Regions from separate parts of the Microbacterium sp. 1262 genome, predicted to be linked through region 2. Evidence: predicted binding sites of a transcription regulator. Region 2 holds the regulator's gene; the other holds the start of a gene.
What was found. Region 2 encodes HspR, which represses chaperone genes until heat shock. Its sites were predicted from a motif close to AAGTTGAGTCNNNNNGACTCAACTT; they were not measured.

Region 1 (15,614 bases), 290 kb from region 2:
CTGGTCGCTCGTGGTCGATTCCATGGTCTTCGCGGCCGAGGCCGAGGTGCGGTGGCTCGACCACGCCGAGCATCGCCTCGCGCAGCATCCGGGACGCGCCATGGCGATCGAGCTGTCGACCGACAAGCCCAAGCGCGGGCGCCCGGTCAAAGCCTGAGCCGGATCGACCGCTCTCAGGCGACTGCCAGGAAACCGCCGCGATCCGCATGAGGGCGCGGATCGCAGGCGGCCCGAACGGGGGCGGATGCGCGGTTTTCGCTCGAGGTGTCCAATCCGCATCCGGGGGTCGTCCCGGATAGCCCCACGTGCCGCAATCCAGCGCACGTGACGGAAGGAAGAGACATGCGTACGAACCTGAAGCGAGCAGCAATCTTCGGCACGGCGGGCCTGGGTGCCGCCGCGATCGCCACCGCCGGATTCGCCCTGCCCGCGTCGGCTGACGACACCACCGCAGTCGACTCGTCCACCACCGACACGACCACCACCACCACGGATGTCGCATCGTCGTTCGATGCGCTGTCGACGTGGATCGACGGCGTCCTCGAGGCCAACGGCAACGGCGTGGGCGAGAACGCGAACGTCGGCAACCTCGGGCTCGAGGGCGGCCTCGTCAACGGCCCGCTGATCAGCGACGTCGGCAACGGCGCGCTTCTTTCGGGCAACGACACCCCGATCGCCTCGGGCAACGACACCGCCGTGGACGCCCCGGTCGACGCCCCCATCGTCTCGGGCAACGAGACCGGCAACGGCAACGAGACCGGTAACGGCAACGAGGTCGGCAACGGCAACCAGACCGACACCGACCTCGGCAACGGCACGGACGTCGGCACCGGCGACGTCAGCACCGGCGAGGTCAGCACGGGCGACGTCACGAGCGGAATCGGCAGCACCGTCGACAACCTCGTCGGCGGCATCACCTCGGATGTGACCTCCGACGTCGACGACCTCGTCGGCGGCATCCTCGGCGACCGCTGATCCACCGGATCCGGTCCGACCGAGAGGTCTCGAAGGGCGGCACGCGGCTTCGGCCGGTGCCGCCCTTCGGCGTGCCCGCTAGCCTGGCGCAGTGAGCGAAGCGATGTCCGGGCGGGCGCGAGTGGGCGTGCGGGATGTCGCCGCCGCCGCGGGGGTGTCGACGCAGACGGTCTCGCGTGTCATCAACGACCACCCCCACATCCGGCCCGAGACGCGGGAGCGCGTGATCACAGCGATGGCCGAGCTCGGCTACCGCGTCAACAACGCGGCCCGTGCCCTCGGGACCGCGACGACGCGCACGATCGGGGTGATCGCCTCCGACACCGACCTCTACGGCCCCGCGGCGGGCATCGGCGCCCTCGAACGTGCCGCGCGCGCGGCGGGCCAGTGGATCGCCACGGCCTACGCCGACGGCTCCGACGCAGGGAGCGTGACCGCTGCCGCCGATCACCTGCTCGCCCAGGGGGTGGACGGGATCGTCGTCGTGGCGCCGCATACCGCCGCCCTCGAGACTCTTGCTGCGGCATCCCTCGGAGTTCCCGTCGTGCCGCTGCATGCACGAGTGGATGCCGCGGGGGAGCGAGCGAGCGGGGGCGGCGACCGCGGCGCCGAGGGAGCGGCGCTCGCCGTCGATCACCTGCTGGACGCCGGGCACCGCCGCATCGCTCAGCTGTCGGGCCCCGCTGCCTGGCTCGAGGCCGTCGCGCGCGACACCGGTGCCGAGTCTGCGCTCGCGCGCCGGGGACTGCAGCTCGCGGGTCGATGGCGCGGCGACTGGTCCGCCGGCTCGGGTGCAGCCATCGCTTCCCGCATCGCCGCCGCCGTCGGCGAGGCAGCCGGGCCGACCGCGATCGTCGTCGCGAACGATCAGATGGCGCTCGGCCTCATCTCCGGGCTGGCCCGCCTCGGGGTGGATGTGCCCGCGGACGTCAGCGTGGTCGGTTTCGACGACCATCCCGACGCCGCGTTCTACCGGCCCGCCCTCACCACGGTGCGTCTCGACATCGCGGGGGAGGCGCGGCGGTGCGTGCGCATCCTGCTGGGCGCTGACGCCCCGGCCGGTCCGGAACCGCCCCGGCTCGTGGTGCGCGACTCGACTCGCCGGGTCTGAGGTTCGTCGATCCGTCCCCGCCGATACTCGCGTCGACGCTGTGTTACCGGTAACATGATCCCACCGCGGCACGACCAATGGAGGCATCCGTGACCCACACCGCCACGCGCGACCGATCGGCAGAGCGCGACGACATCCTCGCCGGTCGCACGAGCCTGGGCATCGAGTTCGGTTCGACGCGCATCAAGGCGTGCCTCATCGGCTCGGACCCCACGCAGGTGCTCGCGACCGGTTCGCACGCGTGGGAGAACCGCTTCGAAGAGCGGCGCTGGACGTATTCCCTCGACGACGTCTGGTCGGGTCTCCAGGGGGCCTACGCCGACCTGGAGGCCGCGGTCGAGTCGGAGTACGGCGTCGTGCCCGCGACCTTCGGTGCCATCGGCGTCTCGGCCATGATGCACGGCTACCTCGCGTTCGACGCCGACGACGAGCTGCTCGTGCCGTTCCGCACGTGGCGCAACACGAGCACGGGCCCGGCCGCGGCCGAGCTCACCGAGCTGCTCGGCATCAACATCCCGCTGCGGTGGTCGGTCGCCCACCTGCACCAGGCGGTGCTCGACGGCGAGGCGCACGTCGCCGACATCCGTCACGTGACCACCCTCGCCGGGTACGTGCACGCCAGCCTGACCGGCGAGAAGGTTCTCGGAGTCGGTGATGCATCGGGGATGTTCCCGATCGACCCGGAGACGCGCGACTACGACCAGCGCCGCGTCGACCTGTTCGACGCGCACAGCGCCGGGCGACTCCCCGCGAACCTCCGTGCTCTGCTGCCCGAGGTCCGCGTGGCGGGTCAGGCCGCCGGCTCGCTGACCGCGGCTGGTGCCGCGCTGCTCGATCCGTCCGGCGTGCTGCGGCCCGGCATCCCGTTCTGCCCGCCCGAGGGCGATGCGGGCACCGGCATGGTCGCCACCGAGGCTGTCGCGCCCCGCACCGGCAACGTCAGCGCCGGCACGAGCATCTTCGCGATGGTCGTGCTCGAGCGGCCGCTGCAGTCCACGCATCACGAGATCGACGTGGTCACGACGCCCGCGGGCGATCTCGTCGCGATGGTCCACTGCAACAACGGAGCAAGCGAGCTCGCGGCCTGGGTGGGGATGTTCGAGCGATTCGCCGCAGTGTCGGGATCGGCGCTCGACGCGGACGCCGTGTACGACACGCTGTTCCGTGAAGCGCTGTCGGGAGACGCGGATGCCGGCGGCCTGCTGGCGTACAACCACCTCGCGGGCGAGCCGATCGCCGGCACCGAGGAGGGCCGTCCGCTCTTCGTGCGCGCCCCCGACAGCCGGTTCACGCTCGCCAACGCGATCCGGGCGCAGCTCTACGGCGTGTTCGGCACGCTCGCGCTCGGCATGCGCGTGCTCGACCGCGAGGGGGTGCAGCTCGACCGGATGTTCGCCCATGGCGGCATGTTCCGCACCGCCGGGGTCGCCCAGCGATTCCTCGCCGCCGCCCTCGGCGCCCCGGTCGCGGTCGGCGACACCGCCTCCGAAGGCGGGGCCTGGGGCATCGCCGTCCTCGCCGACTACCTCGTCCACGGCGACGGTCTCGATCTCGACGCCTATCTCCGCGAGCGCGTGTTCGCGTCGGCGTCGATCGACGTCGCCGAGCCCGACGAGGCGGATTCCGCCGGCTTCGCCGCCTATCTCGACCGTTACGACGCGGGGCTCGCCGTCGAGCGCGCCGCCGTCGCCGCCCTCTCCTGACCCGTCCGACATCACCGGAAGAAGAACAATGACCCTCTCCACCTCTCTCGAGCAGTACACCGTCTGGTTCGTGACGGGCAGCCAGAACCTCTACGGCGAGGAAACCCTGCGCCAGGTCGCCGAGCAGTCGCAGCAGGTCGTCGACGGCCTCGCCGGGCTGCCGGTGCGCGTCGAATGGAAGCCGGTGCTCAAGGACTCCGAGTCGATTCGCCGACTTGCGCTCGACGCCAACGCCGACGACTCGGTGATCGGCGTCATCGCGTGGATGCACACCTTCAGCCCGGCCAAGATGTGGATCACGGGCCTCGACGCTCTTCGCAAGCCGCTGCTGCACCTGCACACGCAGGCCAACGTCGAGCTGCCCTGGGCCGACATCGACTTCGACTTCATGAACCTCAACCAGGCCGCTCACGGCGACCGCGAGTTCGGCTACATCCAGACCCGCCTCGGCGTCTCGCGCAAGACCGTCGTCGGCCACGTCTCGAACCCCGAGGTCACGCGCCAGATCGAGGACTGGCAGCGAGCCGCGGCCGGCTGGCAGGCCGCCCGTACGCTCAAGCTCGCGCGCTTCGGCGACAACATGCGCTACGTCGCCGTCACGGAGGGCGACAAGACCGAGGCCGAGCTGCAGTTCGGCGTCCAGGTCAACACGTGGGGCGTGAACGAGCTGGCGGATGCCGTCGCCGCGGCCTCCGACGCCGACATCGACGCGCTCGTCGAGGTGTACCTCGCGCAGTACGACGTCGCCGAGGAACTTCTTCCCGGGGCCGAGCGTCACCAGTCGCTGCGCGACGGCGCGGCGATCGAGATCGGGCTGCGTTCGTTCCTCGAGGCGGGCGGGTTCGGCGCCTTCACGACGTCGTTCGAAGACCTCGGCGCGCTCAAGCAGCTTCCCGGGCTCGCCGTCCAGCGCCTCATGGCCGAGGGGTACGGCTTCGGCGCCGAGGGCGACTGGAAGACCGCGATCCTCGTGCGCGTCGCCAACGTCATGGGTTCGGGCCTGCCCGGCGGGGCGAGCCTCATGGAGGACTACACCTACGACCTCGTTCCCGGTTCGGAGCGCATCCTCGGGGCGCACATGCTCGAGGTGTCGCCGTCGCTGACGACCGCCAAGCCGCGTCTGGAGATCCACCCGCTGGGCATCGGCGGCAAGGACGACCCGGTGCGCCTCGTCTTCACCGCCGACCCGGGTCCCGCCCTCGTGGTCGCGATGAGCGACATGCGCGACCGCTTCCGCCTGACGGCGAACGTGGTCGAGAACGTCGAGGCTCCCGACCTGCCGAAGCTGCCCGTGGGCCGGGCGATCTGGAAGCCGGCCCCCGACTTCGCCACGTCGGCCGCGTGCTGGCTCGCCGCCGGTGCCGCCCACCACACCGTCATGACGACGGCCGTCGGTATCGAGGTGTTCCGCGACTTCGCCGAGATCGCCGGCACGGAGCTCGTGGTCATCGACGAGGACACGACGGTGCGAGGATTCCAGAAGGAGCTCCGCTGGAACCAGGCCTACTACCGCCTGGCCCGCGGACTGTGAGCTCCGAGGACCAGAACCGAGAGGGGGCGCCCGTGGCGGCATCCGGAACGTCGTACGTGCTGCGATTCGGCGACGCCGAGGCGATCGTGGCGAGCGTGGGGGCGTCGTTGCGCTCCTTCCAGGTCGCCGGACGCGACCTCGTCGTGCCCTACGGCGAGGACGAGGTGCGCCCGGGATACCGCGGTGCGACGCTCGCACCGTGGCCCAACCGCGTCGTCGACGGTGAGTACGAGGTGGCGGGCACGCGCTACCGCCTCGCCCTCACCGAGCCCGAGCGCCACCACGCGCTGCACGGCCTGGTGGCGTGGCTCGACTTCGAGCCCATGGTCGTCGGGGGCGACCACGTGACGCTCGGCGCCACGATCGTCGCGCAGACCGCCTACCCGTGGACCGTGCGCATCGAGACGACCTACCGGCTCGGGGCCGACGGCCTGACGCAGACAGTGCGTGCGACGAACGAGAGCGCGGATGCCGCGCCCTTCGGCACCGGCCCGCACCCGTATCTCGTCGCCGGATCCGCGCCGCTGGACGAGTGGACGCTCGAGCTGCCTGCCGACCGCGTGCTCGAGGTCACCCCCGATCGGCTCTCGCCGGTCGGGCTGGCCGACGTCACGGATGTCGCCGAGTTCGACTTCCGCCAGCCGCGGACGCTGGGCCCCGTCGAGATCGACCACGCGTTCACGGCGCTCTCACGTGCCGAGGACGGCATCGCCGCCGTACGGGTGACCGACCCGTCGGGAACCGGTGTCGCGATCTCGTGGGATGCCGTGTGCCCGTGGGTCCAGGTTCACACCGCAGACCTCCCCGGCGGGCCGGCTCAGCCGGGGCACCGCGCGGGTCTGGCCGTCGAACCCATGACGTGCGCGCCGGATGCCTTCAACGCCTCACGGTACGACTACGACGCGGGGCTCGTCTTCATCGAGCCGGCCGACACGGTCGAGGCCTCCTGGCGCATCAGCGCGATCTGACCGGATCCGAGCTGTCCGAGCCGCCGAGCGGCGGCTGGATCAGTGGCTGTGCTCGGTGGAGAAGAGCGGGTGGTCGGAGTGGCTCGGGGCGGCCCGGCCGGCTTCCGTCGCGCCCAGCGCAGGCGTGACGAGCCCGGCGACGATGACGCAGCCTGCGACGAGTCCGATGACGCTCGTCCGCGGGGCGACGGGGGCGTCGGCGGGGGAGGTGCCGGCGGACGCAGAGCGCGCCCGGCGCACGACGGCCGCCGCGGCCACGCCGTACGACACATGGAGAAGCGCGGTCACGCCGACGGCGTGCACGCTGATCCGCATCGGGTCCGCTGCGAGAGCGAGCCCCGATACGACCGTGCCGACGACGGCGATGGCCATCGCGACGCGGGGAGCGACGAGGCGGCCGCGGGTCAGGGCGGCGACGCCCCAACCGAGAGCGGCCGCCCCGACGACGGCCGCGAGGACACCGACGCCGCGGTCAGCGACGCCGGTGCCCTGCGTGATCATGCCCGCGCCCACGCCGAGCTGAAGCAGGCCAGCCCCCCACGCGGCGAGCGTGGGCCAGGAGCGGGTGAGCGCGGCGGTGTTCATCAGGCGACGGCGTGGCGACGGTTGTCGACGGCGCGGTCGGTGCCGAGGCCGACACCCAGCAGCACGAGGGCGCTGGCGAGGTGGAGGAAGTGGTCGGCGGTGTTCAGGGCGAGCACGTTCGCAGCGCTGTCCTGGATGAAGAAGCCGACGATGCCGAGCAGCAGGTAGGCCGCTCCGACGGTGACGTTGACGCCCTTCGCGGCGCGGACGCCCGAGAGGCCGCCGATGAGCAGCGCGGCACCGATCAGGAGGTGCGCGATGTTGTGCAGCGGGTTGACCTCGAAGATGCCGAGCAGCAGACCACCCTCGGTGGCGATGAAGTCGACGCCCGCGGTCACGGTGAAGCCGAGGAGGCCGACGAGGATGTAGACGGCGCCGAAGATGATTGCCACGAGGCGGTTCGGTGATGTACGCATGAGGGTTCCCTCCCATTGGGCGACGGATGTCGCGGTGCTGCGGTTGTTCGGTGACAGTGGCAGATCGGTTTGCCTCTGACGGAGCCCGGGGCGTCCGATCTTGTGTGAGTCGTCGATATCGATGGGGAGTAATGCCCAGGCCGTGACGCGAGGCTACGGTCAGCGATCTCACGGCTCACAGGCCTTGTGCGCCCTTATCGGGCGGTGGTATGGAGGAGCGTGCGATTCGAGACCACGCTGTCCCAGTTCGGCAACAACACCGGCATCGAGGTGCCGTTCTCGGTGCTGGATGCCCTCGGCGGCGGCCGTCGCCCGGCGGTCTCGGTCACGGTCAACGGGTTCGCTTTCCGCAGCACGGTGGGGTCGATGCGGGGTCTCGCCCTCATCCCCTTCTCAGCGGAGCGACGGCGCGAGAGCGGGCTTGCGGGAGGCGACCGGATCGTCGTCGACATCGAGCTCGACGACGCGCCGCGCGAGGTCGAGGTGCCGGCCGATCTCGCCACCGCCCTGACGGATGCCGGGGCGAGTGAGGCGTTCGCCGCGCTGTCGCCGAGTGCGCGCAAGGCGCACGTCGTGAACATCGAGTCCGCGAAGGCGCCCGAGACGCGCGCGCGGCGGATCGCGGCGGTCGTCGCCAAGCTCGGCTGACACGCGCGCCCCGTAGGATTGGGGTGAGGTGAGGAGGGGCAGCGTTGGCCACCCGTCAAGCGCGTACCAAGAGCTCGGAGATCGTCGCCGAAGGTTTGTACATCGCCTCCGCGGCGACCCGCCTCGCGCTCAAGAACGCCATTCTCGTCGACATCCTCGCCGATGGGCGCGACTTCGAGGCCGATCGTTTCCTCGACGACGCGCGTGACGCGCTGATCTCGCTCGCCGAGGAGGCCGAGGCCGACGCCGAACGCACCCACCGTGAACGCAAGGCGGCGAGCGGCCGCTACAGCGATTCGAGCGGAACGCACGACTATCGCAGCCGTGATGTGTCGAACCTGCGGCGACGGCGGAAGCAGTCGCTGCGGATCGCGAAGGAGCTGCGCGAGCGCGCCGCCGACGAGGCCGAGCTGCGCAAGCTCATCGCCGACGCGCGCGAGGCCGCGTGGGGCGAGGTGGCCGGAAACATCGATCGCACGCTGCGGATCGAGGCGGCGCGGCCCGATCTCGAGCCCGACTACGAGCGCATGCGCACGGCCCGCATGCAGGCCCTGCGGATGGTCGATCTGCCGCGCCTGCGCTCGCAGCGGCGCAATGCTCAGCGCCAGGCGGTCGAGCGCGACGAGGCCGTGGATTCCGCGGTCGCGCCGGTGATCGATTAGCCACTCCGCGCTCGATTCGCTCTTTGCGCGAGAGCGGGCTATGCTTGACGACGGCCCGGGAGAGATTCCGGGACATGCGCCCGTAGCTCAATGGATAGAGCATCTGACTACGGATCAGAAGGTTAGGGGTTCGAGTCCCTTCGGGCGCACACTGTGTTGAGACAGTGAACGAGAAGCCTCCGCTCTGCGGGGGCTTCTTTGTTTTCCTGGCTGCTCCCGCCGACTTTGTTGCGTCGCTATACATTCTCGGCGGGTATCGCGTAGCGTGGGTTCGTGACCGAACGGAACTGGGCCGGAACGCACACCTTCGCCGCCGAAGCCGTGCTGACACCGACGACGATCGCCGAGGCGCAGCGGTTCGTCGCCTCACACGACCGCATCCGGACGCTGGGAACGCGGCATTCCTTCAACGATCTGGCCGATACTCCCGGCACCCTTCTCGACCTGACGGCGATCGCGCCCGACATCGAGGTCGACGACACGGCCCGCACGGTGACAGTGGGGGCCGGCACGCGCTACGCCGTGGTCGCGCGACACCTCGCCGATCACGGCTGGGCGCTGCACAACATGGGGTCGCTGCCCCACATCTCCGTCGGAGGTGCGACGGCGACGTCGACGCACGGCTCGGGGGATCGCAACGGATCCCTCGCCACCGCCGTGCGAGCGCTTGAGTTCATCGGCCCGGGCGGCGAGCTCCGCACGGTCTCCGCGGGCGACGCCGACTTCGCCGGCAGTGTGGTCCACCTCGGCGCCCTCGGGCCGGTCGTCCGGCTGACGCTCGCGATCGAGCCGACGTATCAGGTGAGGCAGGACACCTACGCCGGCCTGACGTGGGATGACCTCTTCGAGCGATTCGACGGGGTGACGGCAGCCGGTTACAGCGTCAGTGTCTTCACACGCTGGAACACGCCCGACGTCGGCGAGGTATGGGTCAAGGAGCGCCTCGACGACACCGCGGCTCCCGACATGCCGGAACGAGTGCTGAGCGCACGCCGGGTGACGGCGAAGGCGGACTCGCCGGCGGCCGACGGGGTCGACAACACGACCGAGCAGGGCGGCGTCCCGGGCGACTGGTGCGAGCGTCTGCCTCATTTCCGCATCGATGCGACGCCGTCCAACGGCGACGAGATCCAGACGGAGTACTGGGTCGACCGGGCTGTCGCCGTCGACGCCATCGCCGCCGTCCGCTCGATCGCCGACCGGGTAGAGCCCGCCCTCCTCGTCACGGAGCTGCGCACCGTCGCCGCCGATGACCTCTGGCTCTCTCCCGGGTTCGGACGTGACAGCGTGTGCATCCATTTCACCTGGAAGAACGAGCCGGATGCCGTGCGCACGGCCATCTCGCACGTGGAGCGGGCGCTCGCCCCCTTCGATCCGCGCCCGCACTGGGGCAAGGTCTTCTCGATGCCCATCAGCGGATCGCTGCCGCACCTGGATGACTTCCGGGAGCTCGTGGCGCGCGTCGACCCGACGGGGAAGTTCTCGGGCCCCTACCTCGAGCGGGTACTGGGCATCCCCGCGCGCTGAGGAGCCCCGCGGCTCAGGTGAAGGGTCGCGAGGCGTCGATGATGCGGCTGAGGTCGACGGCGGTCCGCGTCCACGGTGAGATGCGCCCGTCGTTGCGGGCGGGAACCGTCTCGACGACGCGGGCGAGCGCCTTCTCGGCATCCTCGACCGTGGTCGCGGCGGCGGGGTCGCCCAGAGGGCGAGCCACGGCTCGGGCGGTCGCACGGACAGCCTCGGCGAGTGCGGCACGCGGGGGCGCGGCATCCGGTGTGAGGGGCAGCCCGTCGATGCCGTCGGCCAGCTCGATCGTCTGGCGGACGGTGTTCTCGAGGGCGCGCAATCGGCGGTTGTTCTCCGTCTCGATGCCCCGTCGGCGACGGGCGAGCGGATGCGCTTTGCGGCTGCGTGCGGCCTCGCGGACGTCGGTCGACACGGCGTCGAGGATCTCCTCGAGATAGCGCTGACCGGCCTCGTCGGCCGGTTCGCCGTCGGCGATCGAGGTCGCGAGCATCTCGAGCCGGTCCGATACGGCGTCGCGCAGCTGCGACAGGCGTGTGGAGGCGCGGCGGAGGTAGAGGGGCGGAATGATGGCGAGATTGACGGCGACGCCGATGACGACGCCGAACGCCATCGTGACGAGGTACGACACCGAGAAGCCGCCCGCGTCGTTCGCCCCGAGCAGCAGTACGAACAGGGCGGCGATGGCGATCCAGTCTCGGCCGGTGCCGAGCGCTCGGATGCCGCCGACGGCGACGCCGACGCCGACGACGATCGCCACACCCACGATGCGGGGGCTGGGGCCCGACACGAACCACAGGCCCACCAGGCCGATCGCGATGCCGATCGCCAGGCCGCCGACCGCCTGCAGGCCGGCCTTGGCCGAGTCGGCGATCGTCGGATACATGCTCACGAGCACGCCGAGCGGAGCGTAGTAGGAGTACTCGTCGTGCGCGAAAGGTACGTACGGCGCGAGATACCAGGCGATCGCAGCGGCGAGGGCCGCCTTGCCGGCGAGCAGCAGACGAGAGAGCGCGAAGGCCTCTCCGCCCGCGGTCCGCGCCGCGGCTTTCAGCGAGACAAGGCGGGGATGGGGTACGGCGGTCATCAATCGCGACGATAGGCGTACAGCGCGCCCGACAGCAGCCCCTTGACGCCGCCGGGCCCGTACGGCAGATGCTGGCGTAGCCTGGGCGAGTGAGCGCTTACGTCTCGGCGTTCGAGCTGTTCTCCATCGGTGTAGGACCCTCGAGCTCCCACACGGTCGGCCCGTTGCGTGCTGCCCGTGCTTTCGTCGTCAGGCTGGAGGCCGCGGGGCGGCTTCCCGAGGTCGCACGGGTCGGCTGCGTGCTGTACGGGTCGCTCGGAGCGACCGGGATCGGGCACGGCACGCCCGACGCCGTGGTCGCAGGGCTACAGGGTCATGCGCCCGAGACCGTCGATCCCGACGTGGTTCGCGGCGCGTGGACCGAATGGGTCGACGGGTCGCCCCTGGTGCTCGCGGGGTGGCACGCGGTGCCGTTCTCGCGGAGCGACGTGACCTTCGAACCGCGGACGCGGCTTCCGGAGCATCCCAACGCGATGACCCTGAGCGCGTGGGACGCCGCGGGCGATCTCGTCGCGTCGGAAACGTATCTCTCGGTCGGGGGCGGCTTCATCCGACGCGCAGGCGAAGCCGCCGAGGCGGGCGGACGGCGCGGAGGTTCGGGCGCTGTCGCCTGGCCGTACCGCTTCAGCACCGCGGCGGAGCTGCTCGAGCTGTGCGAGCGCGAGCAGATGAGCATCGCCGGCCTCGCGCGCCGCAACGAGGAGGCACTCCGGCCGGAGGCCGAGGTCGCTGCCGGCCTCGACGCGATCTGGGATGCCATGGCGGGGTGCGTCGAGGCGGGGCTTCGAGCCGACGGCACCTTGCCGGGGATGCTGCGCGTGCGGCGCCGGGCGGGGGCGATGCGGGCGCAGCTCGAACAGGCGGAGGCGGCGGGTGGGCGTGAGCTGCCGGGGGAGTGGCTCGGTGCTTTCGCGCTCGCCGTCAACGAGGAGAACGCGTCGGGTGGACGCGTGGTCACCGCGCCCACCAACGGTGCCGCAGGAATCCTTCCGGCGGTGGCTATGTACTGGTGGCGGTTCGCGGCGAAGTCGCGGCTCGCGTCGGAGGATCTGGATCGGCGCCGCGGCATCAGGCGGTTCCTGTTGACCGCGACGGCGCTGGGGTCGCTGTTCAAGGCGAACGCGTCCATCTCGGGTGCGGAGGGCGGCTGCCAGGCCGAGGTCGGATCTGCGTGCGCAATGGCTGCGGGAGGCCTGACGGCGGTCATGGGCGGCAACAGCGCGCAGATCGAGAATGCGGCGGAGATCGCGATGGAGCACCACCTCGGGCTCACGTGCGACCCGGTCGGTGGCCTCGTGCAGATCCCGTGCATCGAGCGCAACGCGATCGCGGCGTCGACGGCGGTCACCGCGGCGCGACTCGCGTTGCGGGGTGACGGGCAGCATTACGTGTCGCTGGATGCCGTCGTCGAGACGATGCGCCAGACCGGGATCGACATGTCGCACAAGTACAAGGAGACGAGCGAGGGCGGTCTCGCCGTGAACGTCGTCGAGTGCTGAGAGGCCCTCCCGCGCCCCGTCTTCGGGGCGCTGTTCGCTGTGCGAGAACCCTTGGCACTCGATGGGGGAGAGTGCTAATCTGGATGCAGTTGAGCCGAGACGGCTCAACTTTCAGATCTCAACACGAAGCATCAGAGAAGGGAAAGATCGATGGCTACTTATGACCCGTTCCGCGACCTCGACCGCATCGCCTCGAGCCTCTTCGACACGCGCCGCGGCCCCCGTCGCATGCCGATGGACCTCTACCGTGACGGCGACCACTACGTGATGACCGCCGACCTGCCGGGCATCGACCCGGGCTCGGTCGACATCGACGTCGACGGCCAGCTGCTGACCATCCGCGCCGAGCGCACGCTCGCGAGCGGTGACGGAGTGAAGTGGATCACGCGCGAGCGTGAAGCCGCGAGCTTCCTGCGTCAGCTGAACCTCGGCCAGGGCGTCGACACGGAAGGCATCGCCGCGACCTACAACAACGGCGTCCTGACTGTGACCATCCCGGTCAGCGAGAAGGCCAAGCCGCGCAAGGTCGAGGTCACGACCGACGCAGCCGCGCCGGTGGTGCCGATCGAGAACTGATCGCGCAGATCCGCGTTCGCACGACGGGCGGCCGCAGCTCTTTCGGGGGCGGCGGCCGCCCTTTCGCGTATATCCCCCAGCGCCCGCGACCGATTCGAAGGTGCGCGATGCGCGCGCCCGACTGCGTGGCTGCAGCACTCAGAAGGGTGGCGGTTCGTCCGGCGGTGGTCCGCCGGGTGCGGCATCCGGTGGCGGGTCCGTGTCGATGGTGAAGCAGACCGCGGGTATGGGGACGTCTTCGCGGTAGACCCTGCCCAGGGGTGAGGTCCATTCGAGGACCCCGCCGCCGACCTGCCTGACCTCCCACTTCGTGAACTGCTTCATCGAGTGGTGTCGTTGGCAGAGGTGGGCGAGGTTGAAGATGTGGGTGTGCCCGCCGAGGGCGTAGTCGATCGTGTGGTCGATCTCGCAGCGGAGCGCGGCTCGTCGGCATCCGGGGAACCGGCAGTGCTGGTCGCGGGCCATCAGGAGTTTCTTCATCGAAGCGGTGGGCCGGTAGGTGTCGATCTCGACCGGGGTGCGGGTGACGGGGGCGATGAAGAGCCGGTCCCACTCGCTGACCTGCCCGGCGAGCTCGCGTGCCGTGTCGGCATCGATCAGCGCAGCGCCCACCGCTTCCGCGGGGTTCTCGTCCTTACCTATCAGCGTCTCGGCGGTGACCGCCACCTGAACCCGCGCGCGGATCGCCCCGAGGCCACCAGCCCGGTCGATCCCATACGTCGGGTCAACGACCGGCGCCCCGCCGAGCACCAGGTCGCCGAGGATGTCGGCGCGCAGCTGATCCATCGTCCTGGTGTCGGCGGGCTTACCCGACCCAGCGGCATCCGCCCCGGCACCTTCCGCCCCATCGCCCTCCGCCCGGGCGTCCTTCACGGACTGCCCCATCTGCGTCAGCCGGTCGAGCATCCCGGCGGCGATGACCGTCGGAAGGTTCGCGACGAGATTCGACATCCCATCCGACCGGTGGAACACCCGTACGCACCGCTCCGCCGCCGCGGTCTTGTGCCGGTCGGTGAAGGTCTGCGGGTGAAGCCGCGCCGCCAACGCGTCCAGCGCACCACGCACGCGCGAGGGCACGTCCCGCTCACACACCCCGATCGCGGCTTCCGCGAACGAATCCCGCACCTCAGCTGGCACCCCCGCGCCGACCCGCACGACCACATCGACGTGGCCGCGTTCGATCCGCCGGTGCGCCCATGCGTCCAACACGGCGGGGTAGTCATCGATGACGGTCATCGCGTGGTCGATCTCGCCCTGCAGCCGCCGGTCCGTCAACCGCGCCATGCCCGCTGCTTCGGCCGCGACCGACCGCAGCTCCATGTCCGACGCCATGCTCCGCACCCCATCACGGCGAGCGTCGTGCAGCGCGGCGTGGCCCAGGTCGGCCAGCGCCCGGGTGCGAGCGATGTCAGCGGCGTGAGAGAGGTCAAGGGCCTCCGCGTATCTCGCAAAAGCGAGCGCTTGCGACGGCGTGACGTCGTCGCGTCGCGCCTCGCCACCCCCGTCACTCGCCGTCATGTTCCCATTGTGACAGCGGGGTACGACATCCGAGTCGAACCTATGTTCGGTTGTCGAAAGTCGGGGCACCGTTCCGCCTGGGGAGGAAACGACACCGAGCGACACCGCGCGACCGGCTCCGGTCCGCGCGGTCGTCAGGACAGACGTCGCAGCTTCGTCGTCAGCTGCTCGAGCTGCTCGAGCTCTTCGGTCGACAGCACCGACATGCGTTCGGCGATGGAGCGGCCGTGGGCGGCGGCGAGTCGACGAAACGCCGACATCCCCTCCGGCGTCGCCGTGAGCATTGCGCCGCGGCCATCCGTCGGGTCGCCGCACTTGGTGATGAGGCCGCGCGCGACCATCCGATCGACCAGGCGCGAGACGCTCGGCTGGCTGATGAGCATGTTCGCGGTGACGTCTCGCAGGCGAGCGCGATGGCCCGTGCCTCGCGCGACCGTCAGGAGCACGTCGTACTCGGCCTGGGTCAGCTCATCGCCGGCGAAGTCATTGCTGATGTCGTCGAAGATCTCGTGCTGCGCGCGGAAGAGACTCTCCCACGCGGCAACGGCGCGACGACGATCGTTCATGGCGACAACTTTACTGCCCGCCTAAGCTGGTCGGCATGATGCGTCGCACCCGGGCGGCACTCGCGATTGTGGTCCTCGTGCTGATCACGGGCCTTTTCGGGCTGGCGGTCCCTGCCGCGGCATCCGCCGACGAATCCGCCGATCTCGACGCCTTCGTCTTCGATTCGCTCGCCGTGGACTACACCCTCAGCCGCGACGAGGACGGCACGGCCAGGATGAGGGTCGTCGAGACCTTCGTCGCCGAT
Region 2 (15,614 bases):
CGCAGCTGCCGAAGGTCGAGCTGCTCGACCCCTCCGGCGACGCCGGCTTCCTCGGCTACATCGTCGCGATCGGGTTCGGCGCGATCTTCTTCATCTCGGCGCAGACCTTCGGTGCCACGATCGCCCAGTCGGTCGTCGAGGAGAAGCAGACGCGCGTCGTCGAACTGCTGATCTCGGCCGTGCCGGTCCGGGCGCTGCTCGCGGGCAAGGTGATCGGCAACACGGTATTGGCGATGGGGCAGATCCTCATCCTCGCCGCGGTAGCGGTGATCGGGCTGACGGTCACGGATCAGACGGCGCTGCTGACGGGCATCGGCGCCCCCATCGCCTGGTTCGCAGTGTTCTTCCTGTTCGGCTTCGTGCTGCTCGCCGCGCTCTTCGCCGCCGCCGCCGCGATGGTCTCGCGGCAGGAGGACATCGGAGCGACGACGACGCCCCTCATCCTGCTCGTCATGGCGCCGTACTTCCTGGTCATCTTCGCGTGGAACAACCCGCTGATCCTCGGGATCATGTCGTACGTGCCCTTCTCGGCACCGGTCGGCATGCCGATGCGCCTGTTCCTCGGCGACGCGCTGTGGTGGGAGCCGCTGCTGTCGCTCGCGATCCTGCTCCTGACCTGCGTCGGGGCGATCCTCGTCGGCGCCAAGATCTACGAGAACTCGCTCCTGCGCATGGGAGCCCGCGTCAAGCTCGGCGAGGCCCTGCGCCGCTGACCCGGCCGCTGCGGGGCCGCCCGCCCTCCCGCCGCATCGCCGTCCTCCGGGTTCACGCCCGGAGGACGGCGATGAGTTTCTCGTGACGGGGAATGTCGGCGAACGCGCCGTCGTTCGCACGTGGCGGGACGATGGAGTCCGACGCTGTCCGCACGAACCCGGGAGAATCCCATGTCCCTCATCGAAGAGCGCGTCGCCGAGACCGACGCCCCCGTCCTCGACATCCTCGCCGCCCGCTGGAGCACGCGCCTGTACGACGAGGTCTCCCCCGTCGACGAGGACGCCCTCGCCAGCGCCCTCGAGGCGGCACGCTGGGCCCCGTCGGCCTTCAACGCACAGCCCTGGCGCTTCGTCGTCGCTCGTCGCGGCACCCAGACCCACGAGAAGGTCGTGTCGACGCTCGTCGAGTTCAACCAGGCCTGGGCCGGCCCCGCGGGCGCCCTCATCGTCTTCATCGCGCAGACCGAGAACGACGGCAAGCCCGTGCCCACCGCGCTCTACGACCTCGGCCAGGCCGCCGCGCACTTCACCGTCCAGGCCCACGCCGACGGCCTGTACACCCACCAGATGACCGGGTTCGATGCCGCAGCCCTCGCCGAGAAGCTCGGCATCGAGGCCCCGTTCACGCCCGTCACCGTCATGGCCGTCGGCGACCTCGGCGACATCGACGCCGCCCCCGCCGCCGTGCGCGAGCGCGAGCTCTCGCCCCGCACCCGCCGGCCCGTGGCCGAGTCGGTCGTCATCGACGACTGAGCCCGCCGGCAGCGGTTCGCACGGCGGCGGCCGCACCATAGACGAGGTCTGTGAGGTGCGACACCCCGGCGCCGCGGCGGTGCCGCACCGGTTATCGTCAAGCATGACCGCCCGCATCCTGTCGATCGGCACCGCCGTGCCGCCGGCCGTGCTTCACCAGAACTCCGTGCGCGACCTGTTCGCCGCACAGCCCGGCATCGGACGGCTGTCGCAGCGTCTGGTCCGCGCGGCGTTCGACGCCTCGGCCATCGAGACCCGGCACACCGTGCTGACCGATCTCGCCGAGGCGCTCGAGCCCGGTGGCGCGCGATCGGATGCCGCCGGCCCGGCCGCCGGCGACCCGGCATCCCTTCCCGTCATCTCCGACGACGGGGCACTGCTCTCGCCCTCGACGGGCACACGCAACGACACCTATATCGCCCTCGCCCCCGAGCTGTCGGCGCGCGCGGCGCGGGAGGCCCTGTCTGCGGCATCCGTCGCGCCGGCGGAGATCACTCACGTCGTGACCGTCTCGTGCACCGGCATGTACGCGCCGGGTCCCGACTACCGGCTGGTGCGCGACCTCGGCCTTCCCACGACCGTCGAGCGCTACCACCTGGGGTTCATCGGCTGCGCGGCCGCCGTCCCGGCCCTTCGGGCAGCGGCACGCATGTGCGCCGCCCAGCCCGACGCCGTCGTGCTCGTGGTCTGCGCCGAGCTGTGCACCCTGCACTTCCGGGTCGCCGACGACCCCGACCAGATCCTCGCGGCATCGCTGTTCGCCGACGGCGCCGCGGCGGCGGTCGTCAGCGCAGACCCGGCGCGTCGCGGAGAGCGGTGGCTCGACCTCGATCGGTTCGCGACCGCGGTGACCGACGACGGTGAGCGCGACATGACCTGGACGATCGGGGACGCCGGCTTCGAGATGGTGCTGACGGCCGAGGTGCCGCGCATCATCGGGCGCGAGATCCGCGCCGCGGTGGCCGAGGTGATCGGCGACGGCCGGGTCGACACGTGGGCCGTCCACCCGGGCGGCCGAGCCGTCCTCGACCGCGTCGAATCGGGCCTCGACCTGCCGTCGGATGCCCTTGCGGCGTCGCGTGCCGCGCTGCGGGACTACGGGAACATGTCGAGCGCGACGATCCTCTTTATCCTCCGCTCGCTCCTCGACGCAGACACCCTGCGCGACGGCGAGACGATCGCGACGCTCGCGTTCGGCCCCGGACTCACGATGGAGGCCGCGCTCCTCACGGCAGGAGTCGCCGCTGGAGCCGACACCGGCGTTGCGGAGAAAGCGTCGACGGATGCCGTGCGGGCGGAACCCGTCGCATCGTGGACCTGAGTCGTCGCGACGTCGAGCTGCGCGAGCTGATGGACGACCCGGACTGCGATCCGGAGGCCCTCGCGCAGACGCTCCGCCGCTTCGACCTCGTCAATCGCGCCGTGAGCGGCTGGGGAACGGTATGGCGGCGGCATCTGCGGCCCGCCCTCGCGCGTCTGGATCGACCCGCCCGCGTGCTCGACATCGGATCAGGCGGTGGCGACGTCACCGCGCGGCTCGCGCGGCTCGCGGAACGGGATGGCCTGGACGTCGGCTGGGTCGGGATCGACCCGGATCCCCGCGCCCTCGCCGTCGCGCGCGAGCGCAGCCGGCCCGACCTGGAGTTCCGCAGCACCGACTCGACGGCGCTGCGGGCGAGCGGCGAGCGCTTCGACGCCGTCATCTCGAACCATGTGCTGCATCACCTCGGCGAGCCCGAGCTCGACGCCTTCATCGCCGACTCGCTCGCCCTGTCGCGCGGCATCGTGCTCCACGCCGACATCGAGCGGGGGCGCGCGGCCTACGCGCTCTACGCGGCGGCCATCCTGCCGGTTCAGCACGGGACCTTCCTGCGCACCGACGGGCTGCGCTCGATCCGCCGCAGCTACCGTGCCCGAGAGCTGCGGACGACGCTCGCGAGTCGCGGCGAGTGGCACGTCGTCCGCCCCGCGCCGTTCCGCGTGCTCGCCGTGGGAGCGGGGCGTGCCTGACGTCATCGTCGTCGGCGCTGGCCCGGTGGGGATGCTGCTGGCGGCCGAGCTTACGCGGCGGGGTGTCGACGTCACGGTGCTCGAGCGCCGCGAACGCGGCGGCGACGGGTCGCGGGCGATCGGGCTGCACGCTCCCGTCCTCGCCGCGCTCGAGGAGGGCGGTGCGACCGACCGCATCCTCGAGGACGCGGTCCGTGTCTCGCGCGGCGAGGCCCGCAGCGACGGAACACTGCTCGGCGTCGTCCGATTCGATCGCCTGTCGGTGCGGCATCCGTATGTCGCCACCCTCCCGCAGGCCCTCACCGAGCGCGCTCTCGCGTTCGGTGCGCCGTCGCCGCTGCGTGGGGTCGCCGTCACCCGCGTGACACCGGGGCCGGCCGACGTACGGGTCGAGACGTCCGGTGCTCGCGGGGCCGGCGAACTGTCGGCGCCGCTCGTCGTGGTCGCCGGAGGCGTCGGCGCACGCGAGCTCGTGTTCCGGCCGAACGCCGTGAGACGCACGAGCTACCCCGACCGGTACCTCATGAGCGACGCCGACGTCCCCGGGAGACCCGATGCCGACGTCGCGGTGGTTCACCTCGCGCGAGCGGGGGTGCTCGAGTCCTTCCCCCTGCCGGGAGGCCGACGCCGCTTCGTCGCCTGGGACGAGCCGCCCGGGCAGGATGACGGCGGGTTCGACGAGCCGGATGCGCGGCTGCGGCGGCTGCGCACGGCGATACGGGAACGGGGCGAAACGGATGCCGCAGAGGCACTGACCGGCGCGACGGGGTTCCGCGTGCGACGTGTGCTCGCACCGGCCCTGCGTCGCGGCCGGGTGACGGTGATCGGCGACACCGCACACGAGATCAGCCCGATCGGAGGACAGGGGATGAACCTCGGCCTCCTCGACGCGGCGACCCTCGCGCCGCTGCTCGCTGCCTGGGTCCGCAGCGGCACCGAGCCCGCTGCTGCCCTAGCACGATGGGAGCACGATCGGCTGCGTTCGGCCCGCACGGCGGGACGGCTGGCGGCGGTCAACATGCGTCTCGGCCGCCCGGTGAGTGCGGGCGCGGACGCCGTGCGCACTCGGATGCTCGGGCGCGTGCTCGCCGCGACCGGCTCCCTGGTCCCGAACGCCTATGCGATGGGGCTCGACGCCGCTGCTCGCTGAGTTCTCAGCGCAACGAGCCCGCAGCCACCACCAGCTGCGCGGCGAGCACGAGAGCCGCGGCCATGACGAGGCGGAAGCCGGTGCGGTCGGGACCGCGGAGCCGCATCCGCACCACCACCGCGACCGCGAGCACCAGCACCACGCCGAAGAACAGCCACGGCAGGACTCCCTCGCTCCGCCCGCCGATGAGCACGGCGATCGCGGCGACGACGATCCCGGCGACAGCGATGATGATCGATACCGGCGCTCCGAGGCGATGCGGCAGCCCCCGCACACCGGTGTCGCGGTCGTCGTCGAGGTCGGGCAGGACGTTGGTCAGGTGCACCGCCGCCCCGAGCGCAGCACCCGCCACAGCAGCGAAGGGCGCCGCGAGCGTCGGATCGGGTGACGAGAGCGTCGCCAGCGAGGGGAAGAGACCGAAGCTCACGAGGAAGGGCACGACGGACACCGGCGTCGACTTCAGCCCGAGGTTGTACGACCAGGCCGACACGATCGTCACGGCGTGCGCGAGCAGCATCCCCCATCCGAGCGCCGCCGAGAGAGCGAGCGCGATGACGGCGGAGCCCCCGGCCGCGATCCAGGCCGCACGATTCGAGACCTCACCGCGGACGAGAGGCTTGTCGGTGCGGCCGACGGCGCGGTCGCGTTCACGGTCGATCGCGTCGTTGGAGATGCCGATCGAGAGCTGACCGAAAAGCACGGATGCCACCAGCACCGCGAGCCGCCAGGGCTCGAGCCCGGCCGCGAGTCCGAGCGCCAGAGCCAGAGCCGTCACGACGACCGAGGGCCCCGGGTGTGAGGCGCCCCACAGGGCCCGGATCGCACGCATGCGTCCACACTCTCACGTCAGGGTCATCGGCTCCGACGGGGTTGCGCGCCTCGGCGTCGTGGGCAGGCCGCCGCCGCGATCAGTCGTCGAGCAGCTCGGCCTCGATCACGTCGTCGTCCCCTCCGGCGGCTGCCGGCGCGGCAGGCTCCGCCGCGGGACCGGCACTCGTCAGCACGAGCGCCGAGCCGTCGGCGGCCACGTCGACCCGGACGATGTCGCCGTCGCGCACCCTGCCCGACAGGATGGCCATGGCGAGGCGGTCCTGGATCTCGGACTGGATGAGGCGGCGCAGCGGCCGGGCTCCGAACACCGGGTCGTAGCCGCGCTCGGCCAGCCACGCGCGCGCATCGGGGGTGACCGCGAGCGAGAGACGCCGGTCCTTGAGGCGCCGCTGCAGCGCGTCGACGGAGAGCTCGACGATCTGTGCGAGGTCGTCCTGGCTCAGCGCCTCGAACATCACGGTGTCATCGAGACGGTTCAGGAACTCGGGCCGGAACGCCTGGCGCAGCAGGATCTGCACCTGCTCGCGCTTCTGCTCGAGGCTCAGCGTCGGGTCGATGAGGATCGGCGATCCGAGGTTCGAGGTGAGGATCAGGATGACGTTGCGGAAGTCGACCGTCCGGCCCTGGCCGTCGGTGAGGCGGCCGTCGTCCATGACCTGCAGCAGCACGTCGAAGACCTCGGGGTGCGCCTTCTCGACCTCGTCGAGCAGCACGACGGAGTACGGGCGGCGGCGCACGGCCTCGGTGAGCTGGCCGCCCTGCTCGTAGCCGATGTACCCGGGAGGGGCACCGACGAGCCGCGACACGGAGTGCTTCTCGCCGTACTCCGACATGTCGATGCGCACCATGGCGTGTTCGTCGTCGAAGAGGAACTCGGCCAAAGCCTTGGCGAGCTCGGTCTTGCCGACACCGGTCGGCCCCAGGAACAGGAACGAGCCCGTGGGCCGGTTCGGGTCGCTGATGCCCGCTCGCGAGCGACGCACGGCGTCGGCGACGGCCTTGACGGCGGTCTTCTGCCCGATGAGGCGCTTGCCGAGCTCGGACTCGAGGCGCACGAGCTTCTCGGTCTCCCCCTGCAGCAGGCGCCCGACGGGGATGCCGGTCCAGGCGGCGATCACGGCGGCGATGTCCTCGTCGGTGACCTGTTCGTTGACCATCCGCTCGGGCCCGTCGACGGCGGTCTCGGCGCGCTCCGCTTCGACGACCTCGCGTTCGAGCGCCGGGATCTCGGCGTACAGAAGCCGCGATGCCTTCTCGAGGTTGCCCTCGCGCTGCGCGCGCTCGGCTTCGACACGAGCCGCGTCGAGACGCGTCTTGAGGTCGCCGACGCGGTTCAGCGACGCCCGCTCGCGCTCCCAGCGCGCCTGCAACTCGTCGAGCTTCTGCTGCTCGTCCTTCAGCGTCGCACGCAAGGCGTCGAGACGCTCGCGCGAGGCGGCATCCTTCTCCTTCTTGAGCGCGAGCTCCTCGAGCTTCAGCCGGTCGACGTGCCGGCGCAGCTCGTCGATCTCGAGCGGCGCCGAGTCGATCTCCATGCGCAGGCGCGACGCGGCCTCATCGATCAGGTCGATCGCCTTGTCGGGCAGCTGGCGGGCCGGGATGTAGCGGTTCGAGAGGGATGCCGCGGCCACGAGCGCACCGTCCGAGATGGCGACCTTGTGGTGGGCCTCGTAGCGCTCCTTGAGCCCGCGGAGGATGGCGATGGTGTCCTCGACGCTCGGCTCGCCGACGTAGACCTGCTGGAAGCGGCGCTCGAGCGCGGCATCCTTCTCGATGAACTCGCGGTACTCGTCGAGGGTGGTCGCACCGATGAGGCGGAGCTCACCGCGGGCGAGCATGGGCTTGAGCATGTTGGATGCCGCGACCGAGCCTTCGCCGCCGCCCGCGCCCATGAGCACGTGCAGCTCGTCGATGAAGGTGATGATGCGGCCGTCGGACTCGGTGATCTCCTTGAGCACGCTCTTCAGGCGCTCCTCGAACTGACCGCGGTACATGGCGCCGGCCACGAGCGCGGAGATGTCGAGCGAGACGAGCTCTTTGTTCTTGAGGCTCTCGGCGACGTCGCCCGCGACGATGCGCTGAGCGAGGCCCTCGACGACGGCGGTCTTGCCGACGCCGGGCTCGCCGATGAGGACGGGGTTGTTCTTCGTGCGGCGGGTGAGCACCTGGCTGACGCGGCGGATCTCGCTGTCGCGCCCGATGACCGGGTCGAGCTTGCCCTGCCGGGCACGGTCAGTGAGGTTGATGCCGAACTGCTCGAGGGCGCTCTGCGCCTCCTCCTGTCCGGGCTGCTGTGTGGCGTTCATATCTCTCCTGAAATCTCTCGGCTCAAACTTGAGCCTGTGTGACTCAAGTTTATCACCGTGTCGTTCAGGACGCTACGGCCTCTGCCGCAGCCCCGGCCACCGACGCCGCCTCGGGCGTACAGGCGAAGCGGGCGCGGTACGCCGAGGGGCTGAGCCCGAGGGCGCGCGCGAAGTTCTGCCGCAGGACGGAGGCCGAGCCGAATCCGCTGTCGGCCGCGATCTGGTCGAGCCCGAGGTCGGTCCGCTCGAGCAGCCGCTGCGCCCGCAGGATCCGCTGCCGCCCGAGCCACGCCGCCGGGGTCGTCCCGTAATCGGCCTTGAATCGGCGCGCGAACGTCCGCGGCGACATGTGCGCGCGCGACGCGAGCAGATCGACGGACAGATCGAGGTCGAGGTTCGCGATCATCCAGTCGGTGATGGGCGCGAGCGACAGCGATGCCGCCTCGGGGAGCGGACGCGCGATGAACTGGGCCTGCCCGCCGTCGCGGAGGGGCGGCACGACCATCCGCCGGGCGATCGTGTTCGCCGCCTCGGCCCCGAGCTCGATGCGCAGCAGGTGCAGGCAGGCGTCGAGCCCCGCCGCGGTACCCGCAGACGTGATGATCCGGTCCGACTGCACGTACAGCACGTCGGGGTCGACCTCGATGCGCGGGTACATCTGCGCCATGGTCTCGGCGTAGCGCCAGTGCGTCGTGGCGCGCTTGCCGTCGAGCACACCGGATGCCGCGACCACGAAGGCTCCGCTGCAGACGGTGAGCACCCATGCGCCGCGCTCGACCGCACGTCGGACGACGGCTGTGACGCGGTTATCCACGGAGTCCCAGCTCTCGCGCGGGATGGGAGTGATGACGACCAGATCGGCCTCGTCGGCGAACTGGAGTCCCGCGTCGACGTTGAGTGAGAACGGGAGATTGGCGGGGACCGCCCCCGGATCGGGTGCCACCACCCGGAAGTCGAAGTTCGGGATGCCCTCGTCACTGCGGTCGAGACCGAACGCCTCGCACGCGAGACCGAACTCGAAGGGCGCGAACCCGGGCTGGACGACGCAAGCGACCGTGTGCATGGCAGGATTCCTCCGAATACCGTCTCATCCGCCAGTATCGGCAGGATAACGCTCATCGTAGCGTTTCTGCCATGCCTTCCGACATCCTTCTTCTCGCACTCGTCCTCCTCGTGATCGCCGCCGTGACAGGCACGCTCGCGGTGGTCGCACGCGACGGCTACCGCCGCGTCCCCACCGACCCGACACGCGTGCCGCCGGCAGAGGAATCGGCGCCCACACACCGCGAGCGCGAGCGGTCACCGCGCCGGAGCGCGGTCGCCGTCAGCGGTCGCGGCGCGCGCGGGCGCGACGGGATGCCGCGAGCAGTCGCGACGCCGATTCCGCCCAGGTGAATCGGGAGATGTGCGCACGACCCGCCGCGACGAGCGCCGCGCGGGCGGCATCGTCATCGAGTGACTCGACGGCCGCGGCGAAGGCTCGCGGGTCGCGCGGCGGCACGTAGAGCGCGCCGTCGCCGCCGACCTCATGGAAGATCGCCATGTCGCTGACCACCGCGGGCACCCCGAGCGCCAGGGCTTCCGCGATCGGCAGCCCGTACCCCTCGTCGAGGCTGAGTGTCGCGAGCATTCCCGCATCGGCGAGGAGCGCGGCGTACTCGGCATCCGTCACTCCGCCGTGGAAGATGATGCGGGCACCGCCGGGCGCGAGCTCCTCGAGCTCGGCGCGTCGACCGTCGGAGATCCGACTCAGCAGGTGCAGCGTGCGGCCGGGCAGCCACTGCATCGCCCGGACGAGCGTCTCGACGTTCTTGTAGGGCATGAACGAGCCCATGTAGACGATGTTCTGCGGCTTCGCAGCCCCGGGCATGGCCGTCGCGGGCGCCAGCTCGGCGAGACGCTGCGGAGCGTTGGGCAGCACCACCACCTCGCGCTTGGTCAGCTTGACGTCGGCGAACTGACGCTTGCTCGTCTCGCTGACCGTCGCGACGACGTCTGCGGCGTTCAGCGTCGCCCGCTGCGGCGCATACGAGAGGTGGAAGAGCCGCCAGCCCAAGCGCACGAACCACGGCAGATCGCGGGGCGGTGTGCGGTGCCGGTAGTAGATCGTGTCGTGCAGCGTGAGGATCAGCGCGAACCGCCGACCGAGGGCCCCGATCGTCTGCATCGGCGAGTAGACGACGTCGGGTCGGTGCCGGTTCAGCCGCAGCGCCGCGAACGGCTCGAGCATGGAGGTCGGCGCGTGCAGCGTGACGTGCGGCGCCCCTGCCGGGAGGAACGGCAGCTGCGCGGGGTCGTGCACGATGAACGTGACCTCGACACCCTCGGCGGGCGCCGCCGCGAACAGCGCGTGAGCGAGCTCATGGGAGAAGCGGCTGATGCCGTCGTGGAAATCGGTGCGGATGTAGCGCGCGTCGAAGAAGAGCCGCATCGTCACGCGTCGAGCGGCTCGCCGCGGTAGAGCTTCTCGAACGTGTCGAGAGTGCGCTCGATGTCGTGGATCTCGACGCCGTCGAGTGAGGCCTGCTGCATCCGCAGGTACTCCTCGGGAGAGGCGGTCAGCACGCGCCGCAGCTTGTCTGCGAGGTCGTCGACGTTGCCGGGCTCGAAGAGGTAGCCATTCACACCCGATTGGACGAGGTGCGGCAGGGCGACGGCATCCGCCGCCACGACGGGCAGGCCCGAGGCCATGGCCTCCATCGTCGCGATCGACTGCAGCTCGGCGATCGAGGCGATCGCGAAGACGTCGGCCCGCGTGTATGCCGCGCGGAGGTCGGCCTCGTCGGTGCGCCCATAGAACGTGACGCGGTCGGTGATGCCGAGCTGCTGCGCGGTCTGCTCGAGGTTCCGACGCTGGTCGCCGCCGCCGACGATGTCGAAATGGACGTCCAGCTCGGGGGCGAGCTTGGCGACCGCCTTCAGGGTGACCTCGACGTGCTTCTCCGTCGTGAGGCGCCCGACGAACAGGATGCGGCGGTGCTCGCGCGGAGTCAGGTCGGGGGTGTAGTTGCGCTTGTCGATGCCGCAGCTGATCGGGATGACGCCCGAGATGTCGATCGTGTCCTCGAGGAACTGCGCGGCCTTGCGCGTCGGGGTGGTCACGGCGCGCGACATCAGGAACGTGCGCTTGGCGTCGTCCCAGCAGAGCTTGATGATGATCTTGTCGAGGAACGGCGGCAGCGTCGTGAAGTCGATGACGTTCTCGGCCATGACGTGGTTGGTCGCGACGACGGGGATGCCGCGCTTCTTCGCCTCGCGCGTGAGTCCGCGGCCGATGACGATGTGCGACTGGCTGTGGACGACGTCGGGCTTGACCGAGTCGAGCACGCGCCGGGCGTAGTGCTTCGAGCGCCAGGGCAGCACGAAACGCAGCCAGTCGTGCGGGTACCAGCGCCACCCGGGGAGGCGGTGGACGGTGAGGTCGGCACCCTCGATGTTCTCGGTGAAGACTCCCGACTGGGAGTGCTTCACGCTGGGGGTCACGACGTGCACGTCGTGACCGCGGGCGGCGAGGCCGGCGGAGAGGCGTTCGGCGAAACGGGCGGCTCCGTTGACATCGGGGGCGAACGTGTCGGCGCCCATCACGATGGTCAGGGGCGCGCGAGAACTCTCGGCGGGAACACCCTCGGTCGTCGTGGATTCGGTCACGGGTCAGGCCCAATCTGTACGGCGGCGTGCCGCCGGCTGTGGCCGACGCGGCGGCCCCGAGCTTACCCGAGCGGTATAGGGGCTCCCGGGAGGCGGCACGGCGTTGGGGGAAACCGACTCGGGCCGCGTCGGACGCTGCGCGCGACGCCCCGCGCGCACCCAGGCGGCATCCCTAGGCTGGGGTCATGGCCCGACTCGAAGCCGATGCCGATCCCGCCCGCTGGGTTGCCGTCACCGAATCGTTCGGATTCTCCGGACGCCGCGCTCGCAAGCGCGCGATCGGGATGCTGCTGAGCCAGGCGAACGCCGCGATAGGAGCGGCGCCCCGCCCCGGTGGACGCTTCGCCGCGTGGGCCGCGAGCCAGGCGGTGCCGATGCTCATGCGCCGAGCCGACGGGCGCGTGCGAGCGTGGATGTGGAAGGCCGACCCCGAGCTGCTCGTCGTCCTCGCGCAGATGCAGGAGGCGACCCCGCAGGTGCGCACCGCGCGAGCGATGATGCCGATGGAGTACGACGACACCGAGGACTTCCGCTCCCCCTACCTCGGGGCGGGCGAGAAGCTCGTCATGACGCTGCCGCCTCACCCGCGGACTCCCCCGTTCGTCTCGTACACCTGGGACACGGGAACCCATCTCGTCACGCTGTCGGCCGTGTGCAGCGACCGCGAGCGCGTGGGGACGGTTCTGGAGGAGCTCGATCACCTCGCCCGCTCGCTCCGCGTCGTCGACGACCTGACCCTCGACGAGTCCGCCAACACGCTGCGCCTCCCACCCGCCTGACCCCGCCGACTTGCCCCCGCCGACTGGCCCCCCCCCCCCCCCCCCCGCCTGATCGGCGGCCGTACTGCGCGTCGTCGAGCCGGTGCTGCTGACCGTCGTACTCCAGGAGCACGCGCCGCTCGACGTCGACGAGGTCGCCATAGGCCACGAAGCGCCCGGCCTCATCGCGGATGACCGCGTTGACCTCGAAGGTGGTCATTCCGAGGTCTTCGGCGTCGAGACGCAGCTCCGTCTCCGCAACCGAGTCGGTGCGTTCCCGGCAGCGTTCGTACGCGAGTCGGAGCGCGCGTACGCCGCGCCGACCGGACCACTCCGCCACCGCTCCACGGAGCTGCTCGATCGACAAGACAGGATCATGCCTGCGCATAAGGGAGTCTGCCGAGATGACGAGCTCGCGTTCGTCCATGAGCTCGGCCGATTGGCACCAGGCGACGGCCGGGTGCGCGATCGGAACGGGTCCGAATCGCCACAGACTCGCCGCGGCAGCTTCGTGCCCGCGCACCCCGACACCACGGGCACGCCCGAGCGGTCGCGGCGCTGCGACATCCACCTGCGCGCGCAGCCGCCCGGGGATCCAGCCGCCGACGAGAGCCACTGCCGTGGCATGACTGATGTGCTCGCCCGCGCGCAGTTTCGGCAGATAAGCGGTCACCAGCGCGCGCACGTCCGTCACGGGCGCACGCGAGCGGATGCCGTGGAAGGGCGCGGCCAGGTCGGCTGAACGGAGTCTGCCGCGCGTCACTCCGGTCGCGCGCGCCCTCCCGACCGTGAAGGCACCCGGCAGCGCCTCGGGGAGTTCAGCAGGAGTGCGTGCCACCCGTCCAGGCTGTCGGCCCTCCGCACCCACCCCGAGATCTCCCCAGCCCGTTCGACATCCGACCTCCGTCGCGCCGCCTGTGCAGGACCCCTGCCCACATCCCCGCCCCACGCTCGAACCGACCCGAATGGTCGGTGCGCGCGTCGGATAACGCCCCTTCGCGTCGGGTCGGCTACGACTGCGCGGGCGGGTCGGAGGGGCGGCGGTAGAGCACGACCTCGGTCGCCCGGCGCACGCGCGCACCGTGACGCAGGGTCACGACGGCACCCGTGGCGCCGGCGGCGAACACTCGCGCGCCGGGGCGCTGCTGCATCTCGTCGCGCAGACGCTGCTCGAGGTCGCGCACCTCGCGGCGGAGTCCCGCGACCTCGTTCTCGAGCTCCAGGATGCGTGCGATGGCGGGCAGGCTGATGCCCTCCGCCGACATCCGCGCCACTTCTCGCAGCTGCCGGATGTGGCGCAGCGAGTATCGACGCGACCCTCCCTGCGTGCGCCCGGGCACCACGAGGCCCAGCCGGTCGTACTGCCGGAGGGTCTGCGCGTGCATGGCCGCGAGCTCCGCCGCGGCCGCGATCGCGAAGATCGGGGCGTCCTCGTCGATGTCGTCATCAGCCATGGTTGGTCACCTCCTGGGCGTCGAGAGTGTCGTCGGGCGACCCGCCGCGTCCGCCCGAGGGGATCGGATGCGACGGGTCGAGACGAATGTGTCAGCCGCGCGCCTTGTTCATCAGGTCGGCGCGGGGGTTCTCGCGGGGCTCGACCTCCGCGAATCGTTCGAGGGCCGCTCGGGCCTCTTCGTCGAGATGCGCGGGAACGGCGACCTGGACCTCGGCCAGCAGATCGCCCGTGCCCTTCGACGTGCTCACGCCGCGCCCCTTGACCCGCAGGACGCGGCCCGACGGGGTGCCGGGCGCGACCCGGAGCTTGACGGGGTCGCCGCCCAGCGTCGGCACCTCGATCGTGGCGCCGAGGGCCGCCTCGGTGAAGGTCACCGGGACCACCACGCGAAGGTTGAGTCCGTCGCGCGTGAAGACCGGGTGCGGCCGGACCGTGACGCTCACGACGATGTCACCCGATTCACCGCCGTCCGGCGAGGGACGCCCGCGACCGCGGAGCCGGATCTTCTGCCCGTCCTTCACACCCGCCGGGATCTTCACCTTGAACGGCTTGCCGTCCTCGCCCTGGAGCGTGACGGTGTCACCGCGGACCGCGGTGGCGAAGTCGAGCGTCGTCCGTGCGGTGACGTCCGCACCGCGCTGCGGGCCGCCGAAGCCCTGGAAGCCCCCGGTCGAGCGGCCGAAGCCGCCCGACCCGAAGCGGCTCGACCGCCCCGTCTGCTGGTTGAACATCGCGAAGATGTCGTCGAAGTCCGCGCCGCGAGCTCCGGCACCGCCTCGCGCACCCTGGTTGAAGGCGCTGAAGACGTCCTCGAAGCCACCGGCGCCCTGGCCACCCGCGGTGAAGCGGGCGCTGCCCGACCCCATCGCCCGGATCTGGTCGTACTCCGCGCGCTGCTCCTTGTCGGAGAGCACGGAGTACGCCTCGCTGATCTCCTTGAACTTCGCCTCGGCCGCGGGGTCTCCCTGCGTCGAGTCGGGGTGGTACTTGCGCGCGAGCTTGCGGTAGGTCTTCTTCAGGTCGGTGTCGGAGACGTCTTTGGAGACGCCCAGCACCTTGTAGAAGTCCTTGTCGAACCAGTCCTGACTGGCCATGTCGTTGCCTCCTATTCGGCCGGCACCGCGACGACGACCTTCGCCGGACGCAGCTCGATGCCGCCGAGGCGGTAGCCGACCTCGACGACCTCGAGGATCGTCGGCTCGGCCGTGCCCGGGGTGGGCGCCTGGAAGATCGCCTCGTGCTGCTGCGGGTCGAACGCGTCGCCGGCGGCGCCGTAGGACTCGACGCCCAGTCGTGCCACCACCCCGCGGAGCTTGTCCGCGATCACCGCGAGCGGCGATCCCTCGACGAGGTCGCCGTGCTTGTCGGCACGGTCGAGGTCGTCGAGCACGGGCAGCAGGCCCTTCGCGACCGAGCCCTTGGCGCGCTCGATCTCAGCCTCGCGCTGGTCCTCGGTACGCCGACGGTAGTTGGCGTACTCGGCCTGCACGCGCTTGAGGTCGAGCAGCAGGTCGTGCTCTTCGGCGGGTGCTTCCGCGACGGCGGCCTCGTCGGACTGCGTCGCACCGAGGATGTCGTCGATGGTCAGTTCGTCGTCCGCAGCCGCGGCATCCGATGCTCCGGGGGCCCCGTGCGCGTCGGGGCCGGACGCCTGGGCGTCCGACCCCTCCTCGCCGAGGACCTCGTCATCGCCGTGCGGCTCTTCGAAGTCCTTGTCGGTCATGATTACTTCTTGTCTTCCTCGTCTTCGACGACCTCGGCGTCGACGACGTCCTCATCGGATGCCGTCGCGCCGGCGTCGCCGGTCGGAGCGTCGGTCGGGGCGCCCTGCGCCTGGTCGGCCTGACCCTGCGCGTAGATGGCCTCGCCGAGCTTGCCCTGCGATGCGTTGAGCTTGTCGAACGCGGTCTTCACCGCTTCGTCGTCGTCGCCCGCGAGTGCGGTCTTCAGCGCGTCGACGTCGCCCTGGACCTCGGACTTGACGTCCTC

Region 1: the regulator HspR is predicted to act here: its motif matches at 12,796-12,820, upstream of ABIC53_RS09530 (Hsp20/alpha crystallin family protein).

Annotation. Positions count from the first base shown of each region.
Region 1 is NZ_JBEPKU010000001.1:1,987,333-2,002,946, reverse strand. Features, by position in the region: gene ABIC53_RS09600 (PadR family transcriptional regulator) at 1-157, shown strand, start outside; gene ABIC53_RS09595 (hypothetical protein) at 343-975, shown strand; gene ABIC53_RS09590 (LacI family DNA-binding transcriptional regulator) at 1,067-2,086, shown strand; gene ABIC53_RS09585 (xylulokinase) at 2,176-3,789, shown strand; gene araA (L-arabinose isomerase) at 3,818-5,320, shown strand; gene ABIC53_RS09575 (aldose 1-epimerase family protein) at 5,353-6,288, shown strand; gene ABIC53_RS09570 (hypothetical protein) at 6,328-6,873, opposite strand; gene ABIC53_RS09565 (DUF4383 domain-containing protein) at 6,873-7,289, opposite strand; gene ABIC53_RS09560 (YdeI/OmpD-associated family protein) at 7,509-7,937, shown strand; gene ABIC53_RS09555 (asparagine synthase) at 7,982-8,599, shown strand; tRNA gene ABIC53_RS09550 (tRNA-Arg) at 8,676-8,748, shown strand; gene ABIC53_RS09545 (FAD-binding protein) at 8,873-10,126, shown strand; gene ABIC53_RS09540 (FUSC family protein) at 10,140-11,210, opposite strand; gene ABIC53_RS09535 (L-serine ammonia-lyase) at 11,300-12,709, shown strand; gene ABIC53_RS09530 (Hsp20/alpha crystallin family protein) at 12,860-13,285, shown strand; gene ABIC53_RS09525 (HNH endonuclease signature motif containing protein) at 13,424-14,803, opposite strand; gene ABIC53_RS09520 (MarR family winged helix-turn-helix transcriptional regulator) at 14,938-15,369, opposite strand; gene ABIC53_RS09515 (DUF2207 domain-containing protein) at 15,405-15,614, shown strand, end outside.
Region 2 is NZ_JBEPKU010000001.1:2,277,817-2,293,430, forward strand. Features, by position in the region: gene ABIC53_RS10855 (ABC transporter permease) at 1-713, shown strand, start outside; gene ABIC53_RS10860 (nitroreductase family protein) at 885-1,466, shown strand; gene ABIC53_RS10865 (type III polyketide synthase) at 1,570-2,787, shown strand; gene ABIC53_RS10870 (methyltransferase domain-containing protein) at 2,778-3,476, shown strand; gene ABIC53_RS10875 (FAD-dependent oxidoreductase) at 3,469-4,626, shown strand; gene ABIC53_RS10880 (UbiA family prenyltransferase) at 4,631-5,455, opposite strand; gene ABIC53_RS10885 (ATP-dependent Clp protease ATP-binding subunit) at 5,535-7,763, opposite strand; gene ABIC53_RS10890 (helix-turn-helix domain-containing protein) at 7,828-8,826, opposite strand; gene ABIC53_RS10895 (glycosyltransferase) at 9,088-10,194, opposite strand; gene ABIC53_RS10900 (glycosyltransferase) at 10,197-11,345, opposite strand; gene ABIC53_RS10905 (hypothetical protein) at 11,597-12,190, shown strand; gene ABIC53_RS10910 (hypothetical protein) at 12,273-12,911, shown strand; gene ABIC53_RS10915 (heat shock protein transcriptional repressor HspR) at 13,180-13,623, opposite strand; gene ABIC53_RS10920 (DnaJ C-terminal domain-containing protein) at 13,715-14,719, opposite strand; gene ABIC53_RS10925 (nucleotide exchange factor GrpE) at 14,731-15,348, opposite strand; gene dnaK (molecular chaperone DnaK) at 15,351-15,614, opposite strand, start outside.